DNA from 2 places in the Ruegeria sp. BI7 genome. Region 2 is predicted to be linked to the other one. Evidence: riboswitches for the same ligand, from Rfam matches in the RefSeq annotation. Region 2 holds a riboswitch; the other holds the start of a gene.
What was found. Region 2 has a riboswitch for cobalamin ahead of ACR0JB_RS19015 (DUF1636 family protein). Riboswitches for the same ligand answer to the same signal wherever they lie in the genome.

Region 1 (5,610 bases), on a different contig from region 2:
GTTGCGCCAACTGGGCCGAGGCACGCTGGGTCGGTTGGAATTCGATACGCCCGGGTTGATAGGCTGCAAGCCGCAAAGACCGCTTGACCTCATCCAGAAGCACACCGTCCCGGTTTGCGCGGATCAGTTCGACCACATGATCGAAGGTCGGATAGCGTGCCAGGGCGGCCTGCACATCCTGCGCCAACGCCGCGCTGGGAGCGCCGCCGCCCCCACCATGGGCGGGAGCTGCGTAAGAAGATGCCACCGGCGCTTGCGTCTGAACCGCGGCATGCGATGGCACCGGTATCCCGCCACCGGGTCCGCCATTTGGCGGTGGGGGCGTGTCTTGCAGACGTTTGATCAACTCTTCCGGGCTGGGCAGGTCAGCCACATGGGTCAGTCGGATCACTGCCATTTCAGCTGCCATCATTGCATTTGGGGCCGCCGAGACCTCTTCGAGCGCTTTAAGCAACATCTGCCACATCCGGGTCAGGACGCGCATCGGCAGGGCCTCGGCCATTTGTTGACCACGCGCGCGCTCGTCCGGCGAAACGGTGGGATCATTGGCTGCGTCTGGCGTGATTTTAACCACAGAGACCCAATGGGTGATCTCGGCCAGATCGCGTAGCACGGCCAGCGGATCGGCTCCTTCGGCATATTGCCCGCCCAACTCGGTCAGCGCGCCTGCAGCGTCCCCGCGCAGGATCATGTCCATCAGGTCCAGTACCCGACCGCGATCAGCCAGGCCCAGCATCGCGCGGACCTGATCGGCGCTGGTTTCACCCGCACCGTGCGAGATCGCCTGATCCAGCAGCGAGGTCGCGTCCCGAGCCGAGCCTTCAGCCGCACGGGTAATCAGCGCCAGCGCGTCATCCGCGATCTGAGCGTTTTCCGCCGCCGCAATCTTGCCGAGCAGGCCGATCATGTCCTCGGGTTCGATCCGGCGCAGGTCGAACCGTTGGCAGCGCGACAGAACCGTCACTGGCACTTTACGAATCTCGGTGGTGGCAAAGATGAACTTCACATGCTCGGGCGGTTCTTCAAGCGTCTTGAGCAGCGCGTTGAACGCGCTGGTCGACAGCATGTGGACCTCGTCGATGATATAGATTTTGTAGCGCGCGCTGGCGGCGCGATAGCGGACACTGTCGATGATCTCGCGGATATCGTTCACACCAGTACGGCTGGCGGCGTCCATCTCCATCACGTCAACGTGGCGGCCTTCCATGATGGCCACGCAATGTTCGCATTGGCCGCAGGGCTCGGTCGTTGGTTTGCCGTCACCATCGGGGCCGATGCAGTTCATGCCCTTGGCGATGATCCGTGCCGTGGTGGTTTTGCCGGTGCCGCGAATGCCGGTCATGATGAAAGCCTGTGCGATCCGGTCGGCCTCGAACGCATTTTTCAGCGTGCGCACCATGGCATCCTGACCGACGAGATCGGCAAAGGTTTCCGGGCGGTATTTGCGGGCAAGAACCTGATAGGCGGGGCTGGGCGTGTCGTTCATATCTGCTCTGTCGGATTCGGGTTCCGATGCAGCGTAGAGACCCCCGCCGCCCGCGTCCACAGCAGGCTTGGGTGAATTTCGGTTTGCAGCACAATTTGCACGCTTTAGAAGCGAGTATCAGGGAGGGTCCGTAGTGAGCCAGTTCGCACTTCATTCAGTTCAGATTGGAAACGGCACCGTTGCCTTGTCGCCCCTTCCGGGGCGCGGTGGCGGGTATACGCGGGACTTGGGAACGATCTGCGACTGGCAGCCGGATCTTGTGATCTCGATGACCACCGAGGTCGAAATGCTGCAAGAGGGCGCAAGTGGGCTTGGCGAAGACCTGCACGCACTCAATATCGAATGGGTGCATCTGCCGGTTGCGGATTTCGGTACGCCGCCTCCTGAGGTTGACGCGGCGTGGGGCAGTGTCAGCCCTGCGGCGACTGATATTCTGTCCCGCGGGGGGCGGGTGTTGGTGCATTGCCGGGGCGGCTGTGGCCGGTCCGGGATGATCGTGCTGCGCCTTATGGTCAAGCATGGCGAAGACCCCGAGACAGCGTTGGCCCGTTTGCGGGCGGTGCGGTCCTGCGCCGTCGAGACCGACGGCCAGATGGAATGGGCAGCCCTTGGGCGGACGCGCGACTAGATCAGAGCGCCACCTGTCGTTCTGCCTGTGCTACCGGGTTGGGCGGGATCGCTGTGACCTCAAGCATGGCGCAGGGTGGGGTGGTTAGCATGCCTGCAGGGCGTATAGTCACATCCGGGCCGAACATCATATCTGCGTAAGCATCCAGCGACTCGAGGGGCGCATCATCACTTGCGTCGCAAAAGACGCGGATCAGGTCTTTTTGCGCGCGAAACCGTGCGCTGCATCCTTGCGTGCAATAGGCCAGCTCAGTGCTGCCGTCGAACTCAAAATCAGGCGTCGTCGCAGGAACGGCCGCGTCCATCGCCTGCACGATCGTGCGCGCCATCCGGGCCAGCGCCGGACAGGTTTTTCCTGTGCGTTGGCAAACGGTTGCGGTAAATTGGTGTGTCTTTGTCTTCCAGATCATATTGCGCCCTCCGCGCGTGGAACGGGGGCATGGATCAGGTGTGGCAGCGTGCTGACGACCTGCCCGGACACCCCGTCCGAGTTTCGGTTTCTTGTTCGATGGCAGGTCTCCTGACTTGCGGGTCGTTGCGTTGCCGACCTTCCCAGCCTTGCGGCCAGTGGTGTTTCGGCATTGCTCACCGCTTACAGTTGCGGGGGCAGTCGCGGCCTTGGTTCGTTCCGGTATTCCGGGCAGAACCGCACCGTGTTCCCTTTTCATCCCGCCCCGGGGACCGGGGACGAGAACCATCACCCAATCGCTAGCGGGTAGGGGTGACCTGAGTCAAGCCGCCTTTTGGTGGGGCAAAGTGGACGCGTGGTCATGCGGAAACAGGATTGACTTAGGGTGGCAAAAGATGCCGTTTGGGGTGGTGAACTAATCGGTTCAGATTGAGGGCGCCATGCTGGATACCGCACAAGCTGTTTTAACCGAGGATTTTCAGTTTCCTTCTGGTTCGACCCAACTGTCGGCTCGGCTGTACCTGCCGGTGGCCGAATCTGGGATCGCAGTGGTGATCCACAGCGCCACCGGGGTGCCGCGCGACTATTATCAGCATTTCGCACGCTGGTTGGCTGCGGAACATGGCATTGCCTGTCTGACCTATGATTACAGCGATTTCGGTCATTCGCAGAGCAGGCCATTGAAGTCAGCTCAGGCCACGATGGCGGATTGGGCGCTGATCGACATGCCTGCGGCTCGGGCCGAGATGCGCAGGCGATACCCCGACGCGCAGCACTGGAGCATCGGCCATTCCGTCGGCGGTATGCTGGGGCCGATTCAGCCCGATATTGATCAGATCGACCGTATGATCTGCGTCTGCGCCGGGCCGGTGACTGTGTCGGACCATCCCTGGCCTTATCGGGCGTTGGCTTTGCTGTTTTGGTACGGACACGCGCCCCTGGCCGTAAAAGCGCTGGGTTACCTGCCGGGCAAGGCACTGGGATTCGGATCGAACCTGCCTGCCAGCGTCTATTGGCAGTGGCGCCGCTGGTGTACTGCGCCGCGCAACTACCTGCCCGAAATCGGCGTGTCCTTGCCCGAGGCCCGCTGGGCACAGTCAGACACACCAGTGGATCTGTTCAGCTTTGAGGATGACGATCTGGTGCCAATGAACGCGGTCTGGCGGCTGGCTGATCTGTACGGGCCCAACGCACGCCGCCATTTGTTGTCTCCGGCCGAGTTCGGACTGTCCGAGGTTGGCCATATCGGTGCCTTTGCCCGGCGCAATTCGGCTGTCTGGCCACGGTTGATTGCCTAGGCCTGTTCGCAACTTTTCAATGTCGGGAGTTAAAGTGAGAGGTTGGACATCGACCCAAGCGGGGCTCGTTGTGGCTGCTTCCTTCCGGACCTGACCAGGTTGGCGAGGCGCTCGCCCGCGCCAACCTCTCGGGGTCTGATATAGGCAACGGGCGCAGGAAACACAACCCGTCAGAGCGTCAAACGGATCAGCAAAAAGCCCTCATCGTCTTCTCTGACGACGTGAGGGTCATATTCTTCAAGCTCGGCAATGTGGGTTTGTGCCTTCGGACCGGTTCTTAACAGCGCAGTCGCGCCCTGCATCGGGGCAAAGCCAAAAGGATAGGGCGCATATTGCAAGGGATCTTGCGGCAGTGCGCCGGACAGATAGTCCTGCAAGACGCGCTGAACAGGCAGGTTCGGCAGCGCGATGGGCTCGGCCTGATCAACAAAGGGAAAGTGACCCCCGCCATTGGCACGGTAATTGTTCAGTGCGACGACGAACCGTTGATCGGCGGCCATCGGTTGGCCGTCAAAGCGAATGTTGCGAATGCGCCGGTTGACGGGGTCGATCAAGTGACCGCCAGCGTCGAACCGAGCCGGTTGAGAGAGATCAAATTGATAAGTAAGTCCCTGTATAATATCAAAATTATGCCCCGCCCTGTTGATGTCGACCAATGTGGTCTGATGTCCCGGCGTAATCTGGTTGAACACACCTGCAGACATCTCAAGCCAGTCGCTGATCTGCTCTCCGGTGACAACTACCGCCTGCAGCTCATTGGGAAACGCATACATGTCGTTGACATGGCGCAGGCATATCTGGCCGGGCGGGACGTCGGTGAAAAACCGGGGGCCGGCACGCCCCCCGAACTTTGAAGGCGCGGTCGCGGACAGAACAGGAAAATCCGCAAATGACGTGTCCTGCAGATAGGGCCGCAGGGCTGCTGCCTGGGCCGCGGCGGTCAGAACCAAACCTCTGTCCGGGGCGCAAAAACTGAAATAGCTGTGCAAATGCTGATCGGTCTGGCCAACGGGTTGCGCCGTGCGCCGCCGGGTTTCCGAATGGCCCCGGGCGAAAAGGCGCGCCAAAACAGGGTCTTCCTGGATAAGCTTGGGTGAGCCGTCGGGTTTGGTTGGGCATATCGAACGCAGACTGACGCGATGATCCTGAACGGTCCAATGGCCATTTCCCGCCCTGTCCAATGTCAGGTCGATCACCCCCAGAAATGACCCGGACGCACCGGGCATGACCACCGGCTTTCCGTGAACCAGACCCCGATTTGCATCGACGTGCTCAATCCCGTCATGTGCGTTTCCGGGCAGTGTCAGATGTGAATGCCCGGCAATCAGCGCATCAATTCCTTCGATACCGGCCAGCGGGATGACGGCATTTTCCAAACCCGTTTCCGGTTCGGCCGACCCTATCCCTGTATGCGCCAACGCAAGGATCAAATCGCAACCCTGCGCTTTCAGATTCGTCACTTTTTGTGCGGCGCAGGTCAGGATATCTTCGATGACGACCTTGCCTTGCAGCAGGTGTGCTTCCCATTTGGCTGTCTGCGGTGGTAGGACTGAGAACGCACCAATTTTCAGCGTAACATGTTGATCATCAAATTTTATTTCTCGATTCAACATCGTATGATCTTGCCAGCAGTTGGGGGCGTCTTGTCGGTGTGCATTGCTGCAAATCACAGGGCACGCAGCATCTGCAATTACGCGGTCCAGCGTTTCCAGTCCAAAGCCGAAATCATGATTTCCGAGGCCGATTGCGTCATAACCCAGCTCGGAAAATGCCTGCATCAGGATGTGCGG
Region 2 (5,610 bases):
GGCGGTCGTACTGATGTCGCACGCGTGCGCCAACCGCCTGGACCAACAAGCGCATCGGTTTGCCCTGAACAGCGGCGTAACCTTTGACCCGCAGGATGTTCAGCTCATTTGCCAAGCGTTCGATATTGGCAACCAGTGCTGCCGGATCGGTCTGTTCCGGCAACTCGACGATAATGCTTTCGAAATCGTCATGTTCATGATCGTGGTGGCCATCGTGGTGCGACGGGCGTGCATCCATGTCATCCTCGGCGGCAGCCTCAAGCCCCAGTACGACGCGCACGTCCACAGCGCCTTCGGCAACTTCGACGACGGGCAGGGGGCGCGGAGCCTCGGCTGCGATCACTTCTTTGGCCTTTGCCACGCCTTCCGGACCAGCCAGATCGGGCTTGGTCAGCAGGATGATGTCGGCGCAGGAGATCTGATCCTCGAAAACCTCGGACAGGGGTGTTTCGTGGTCGATCGAGTCATCGGCCAGGCGCTGGGCGTCCACAGCCTCGACATTCGGGGCGAAGCGACCGGCGGCGACAGCCTCGGCATCGGCCAGAGCGATCACGCCGTCCACGGTGATTTTCGAACGGATATCGGGCCAGTCAAAGGCTTTCAGCAGCGGCTTGGGCAGGGCCAAGCCCGAGGTTTCGATCAGGATGTGATCGGGGCGCGGTTCCAGCGCCATTAGGGCTTCGATGGTCGGGATGAAATCATCGGCCACGGTGCAACAGATGCAACCATTGGCCAATTCCATGATGTTTTCTGCGGGGCAATCGGGAATGGCGCAGGACTTGAGGATATCGCCATCGACGCCAACATCGCCGAACTCATTGACGACAACGGCCAGACGCTTGCCCTGCGGGTTCTGCATTAGATGTTTGACCAGCGTGGTTTTGCCCGAACCCAGAAAGCCGGTGATCACAGTGACGGGGAGTTTTTCGAGGTTGCTCATTTCAGGGCTCCAATCGGGGGAATGCGGGCCGCACAGTTTTTGCGGAAATGTTCGGGACGTTCGCGCCATTTGACCAAACCGTCTTCGGCGGCGAGATACTTGGTGACGCCTTCGACGATGGTGTCGACATGGTCGATTTCGTTCAGGTTTTCGTACACAAAGGTCCAGCGGGTCGGTCCGCCGCGCAGCACTATGGAACAACCCTGATCGCAATTTGACAGGCACTCGACCGGCTTCAGCACGATACCTTCGGGCAAATCTGCGTCTTCCAGTGCCTTGTGCAGCAGGGCACCTGGACGTTGCGCATCGTCTTCAATCGGCAGGCCACGCCGACAGGTCGTGCAGACCAGCAGCTCGACTGGTGCAGTCTCGGTCACGTCTCTCATCCCCCCAAATCCTCTTTGCAGGGGACGGGGTTTCATGCGGGCCACGTCTGCACATGGACCCGACACCGGATCACCCCGTCCGGTTTCAACTTCGGGTGCTGGCAGGTCTCCCGGCTTGCGGATGTCGGGGCGTTTGCCCCGGCAGATGTCCCGCCTTCCCGGCCTTGCGGGCCAGTGGCATTGGGCACCCTCTCCGGTCACGGTCGCGGGGGCGGCTGCGTTTGACGGTTGCCCGCTGACGCATTCCCTTTTCATCCATCCGAAGATGGACACCAACGCATGCGACATGCGGCACGGGCAGGGGGCTTGTCAAGCACGAGGCGCATGGTGAAATCGTTCAAACCGAAAAAGCGACCAGCCTGTGTCAATCTGCGGCATGCACGGCCAGCCGTTCCCGCAGCCAGGCGCAAAACAACCCTGCCGCAGCGGTCGGTTGCGCAGCGCCTTGTGTACGGATCAGGTAATGCGATTGGGCAAAGGGAATCGCAGGACCCGCAATTGCAATCGGCGCAGCCTGCCGGATCGCATTCCGGGCGAACCGTTCCAGAACCGTTGCATAGCCCGCACCGGCCATCACAAGCTGCAGTGCTGCGACCGAGGTGTCCACCGAATGTCGGGGCGGTTGGTCCGGAAGCGCGAGTCCGTTGGCCTGAAAGTACCGCGCCCAGTTGTCTTCGTATCCAAGGATATGAATCAGAGGGCCTTGCCGCAGTACGTTCAGGGTCGCGGGCGAGTCCCCGGCCCGGCATACCGGTACCAGCATTTCGTCTGTCAGCTTTTCGGACTGAACGCCGAGCCAATCGCCATAACCCAACCGGATTTCCACATCCACATCGCCGGGGGCCACGCTGTCATTCCAGATGTGCGAGACAAGGCGTACGGGGATCTCGGGGTGGCGAGCGGTAAAGTCGGGCAGTTCCGCCGCGACCCAATAGGTGGCTGTCGATATCGCCGCACGGATCGTCAGGGTCTGGCGAGAGGCAGGGCCGAACAGGCTGTTGGTGGACAGGGCGATGTCGCCAAGCGCACGCCGCACAGTCAACGAATAAGACTGCCCCAGCTCAGTCAGTTCCAACCGCCGGGCATTCCGGGTGAACAGCTTTTGCCCAAGCTCGGCCTCAAGCGACCGGATATGCAATGAGACCGCCGTCTGCGTCAGGCCCAGCTCTTTTGCTGTGGTGGTGAAATTCAGATGCCGCGCGGCGGTTTCAAAGCTGCGCAACCATGTGGGGTTTGGAAGGCGGTCCATAGATCACCAAATTATTTTGACCATAATTGGCATTATTAATCATTTTCGTTTCTAACAGACAACACTGATACTCGGCCCGAATACGACCGTCAGGAGGGAAACATGAAAGTCGGATTTATCGGTTTAGGAAATGTGGGCGGCAAACTGTCCGGCTCGCTTCTGCGCAACGGGATTGACCTGACGGTTCACGACCTTAACCCCGATTTGGTGGCCGAGTTTGTGGCCAAGGGGGCCGAAGCCGCGGAAAGCCCGGCGCAGATGATGCGGGACTGCGATGCCGTTATAACCTGCCTGCCGTCCCCGGCGGCCTCGGACGCAGTGATGCAAGATATGCTGCCCGAGGTCGGGCCGGGCAAGATCTGGATGGAGATGTCGACCACCGACGAAGCCGAGGTTAAACGACTGGGCGCCATGGTGATCGAGCGTGGAGGCGCGGCGGTGGATTGCCCGGTTTCGGGCGGGTGCCACCGGGCGGCTACTGGCAATATCTCGATTTTCGCCGGATGTGATCGCGAAACCTTTGAGCGGATTCTGCCGTTTTTAACCACGATGGGGCGGCGCGTGCTGCACACGGGGGAGTTGGGCTCAGCCTCGGTCCTAAAAGTTCTGACCAACTATCTGGCGACCGCCAACCTGATCACCTGTGCCGAAGCGCTGGTAACGGCCAAAGCGGCCGGGATGGATTTGAATACCACTTATGAGGCGATAAAGATTTCGTCGGGCACTTCATTCGTGCATGAAACGGAAAGCCAAGTCATTCTGAACGGGTCCCGCGATATCTCTTTCACCATGGACCTTGTCAAAAAGGACATCGGACTGTTCCAAGACGTCGCCGACCGCGCCGGAGTGCCCTTGGAAATCAACCCGGTAATGATCCGCATCTTCGACGACGGTATCGCCCGCTATGGTGAACGCGAACTGTCACCGAATATTATCAAGCGGTTGGAGGACGCGACCGGGCTGGATATCACGGCGCCCGGTTTCCCGACCGAGATGCACGATGATGAACCGGAGGAGCCGGGTTATGAAGTTATCCCACAGAGAGGTCAGGCCGAATAGCGCACACCGAGCGCAGTTGAATACCGGTTAGATAATCAAAGAAGTGGAGGCGAGTACCGGACCCGCTACCGTTTTTCTAAGCCATTGAATTCCCAAAGCTATCGGGAGCGAGGTTGGCTTGTGTGTCTCACTTTGTGTCACACAAGCTGGAGATTGGTGCAGGTATTGTCAACGCCCAAAAAGAGATGGCAAAGGGTGCTAACCTCTAGTGTCAAAGTCTGATGGGCTAGATACTTCCCAGAGGCCCGGCTAAGGAGCCAAGCAAACAACACGGTCAGAAGTGAGGGGTATGGGGGAAGTGGGTTCGACAAAGAAGGTAGATAGGTGCGCGCAAAAATATGTCGGATTTTTGTAATGAACCAAGACCGGAGCCAAGAGTTTCTGAGGCACATTAGGCAAGCTATAGAAGAGGCTAACCTACCCGATCAAGGTGCGGCGCAGTCTTGGGCTTTCGAGCCGTATCTGCAACTTAACAACGAGCAAGCGCAAGGTAGATTGGATACCACGCTAGATTGGCTTTGCGCGCAGTGGCAAGCAAGCTATGCGCGTAAACGCAATCAACGAGAACAGCAAAAGTTCAGTGACTGCGCAGGGACTGTGCTTGTCAATGTGTTGCGGGCCCATGTAAAAAAGTGCGGAATGTCCGTAGGAATAGGACGGCAGAAGCAGCGCCTTGATCGTGAAAGCAGGTACAGACCGGCATACATGACTGCCCATCGCTTCCGCATGGCACTTGATTGGCTGTTGAGTACAGACCTTATTTGCATCACCGCGGATGGATACCAATACGGGGACAATGCACAGCACACCCGTTTTGCAATGACTTCAAAGTCGATACAGGCACTGTACACAGAACAGTTGACCATAAGTGCCTTCAAAACTGCAGAGCCAGATGAGGTGCTGATACTAAGGGATAGCGAAAAGCAACCCATAAAGTATCCTGACACCAGACAGACCCATGCCATGAGGGCAGCACTTCACTTGATCAATGAGGTGAATGGGCAGGCCGACATTACCTCAATAAAGCCTTTGGGGTACAAAGACGTTAGCGAGGACTACGCGGACCTAGCGTTTTCAGAGAATGCAAAATACATGCGCCGCATCTTCAACAACGGCAAGTTTGAACAGGGTGGTAGGTTCCATGGAGGATGGTGGCAGTACGTGCGCAAGCATGTGAGGCGTACGGTGAGGATCAATGGTGAGGAAACTGTAGAAGTCGACTACAGAGGCTTTAATCCTGCAGTACTATTGGCAAAGGCAAATGCCACTATACCCGCGGACCCATACTCAGCAATAAAGGGTGTTGCTGCCAGTGACATACTTCGTGATCATGCCAAGTCCACATTGGCTGCTCTACTTAATGCCCCGACCAAACACATCGCCGAGCCTAGAGGATTTGATGAACGCAAGCATGGAATGACTGCTATCGAATTCCGGCAAGCCGTTCTGGATGCCTACCCAATGGTCGGGGATTTGATTGGGCAAAATGCGGGCTTAAAGCTGCAACGCGAAGAAAGTGATCTGGCAGAGAGTGTCATGCTACACTTTGTCCAACAAGGGCATTCGATATTGCCTATTCATGATGCTTTTATCGTGCAGGCGCATCTACTGGACGAGCTCGTTTCTGTCATGAAAGAAAAGTTTTACAACAAGTATGATCAACTCCCAGAAGTGACAGTAAAAGCTTCCGCGATAAAATCGGGATGAGTGCAGCTTCCCTTTCCAACTGATACTCAACCATTACCGGGGCGAATAAGAAGCCTTTGTGCATCTCGCGCAAATTGTCGTGTTTGCGAGCGCTACCTAATTTCCCGGGAAGTTTGCCCGTATGGAGAAGCCTATCACATGAAGCCCGTACAGCTGGGAATTGGGCGCAACCATAAAATGATTGAGCGGCCTAGAATTCTATTTTTTGCCGCATTAAGAAATTAAAAACACTCCAAGAGGGGAGCAGCCAATGACAACAGTCGATATTA

Region 1: it holds a riboswitch for cobalamin, as region 2 does, so the genes downstream of both, ACR0JB_RS16080 (hypothetical protein) here and ACR0JB_RS19015 (DUF1636 family protein) in region 2, are expected to answer to the same signal.

The regions. Positions count from the first base shown of each region.
Region 1 is NZ_JBQFSK010000007.1:135,608-141,217, forward strand. It holds gene ACR0JB_RS16070 (DNA polymerase III subunit gamma/tau) at 1-1,486, opposite strand, end outside; gene ACR0JB_RS16075 (protein-tyrosine phosphatase family protein) at 1,620-2,114, shown strand; gene ACR0JB_RS16080 (hypothetical protein) at 2,116-2,523, opposite strand; cobalamin riboswitch at 2,607-2,827, opposite strand; gene ACR0JB_RS16085 (alpha/beta hydrolase family protein) at 2,963-3,820, shown strand; RNA gene ffs (signal recognition particle sRNA small type) at 3,853-3,951, opposite strand; gene ACR0JB_RS16095 (bifunctional 2',3'-cyclic-nucleotide 2'-phosphodiesterase/3'-nucleotidase) at 3,991-5,610, opposite strand, start outside.
Region 2 is NZ_JBQFSK010000011.1:55,866-61,475, reverse strand. It holds gene cobW (cobalamin biosynthesis protein CobW) at 1-940, opposite strand, end outside; gene ACR0JB_RS19015 (DUF1636 family protein) at 937-1,326, opposite strand; cobalamin riboswitch at 1,410-1,618, opposite strand; gene ACR0JB_RS19010 (LysR substrate-binding domain-containing protein) at 1,691-2,575, opposite strand; gene ACR0JB_RS19005 (NAD(P)-dependent oxidoreductase) at 2,678-3,634, shown strand; gene ACR0JB_RS19000 (hypothetical protein) at 4,130-5,341, shown strand; gene ACR0JB_RS18995 (ATP-binding protein) at 5,592-5,610, shown strand, end outside.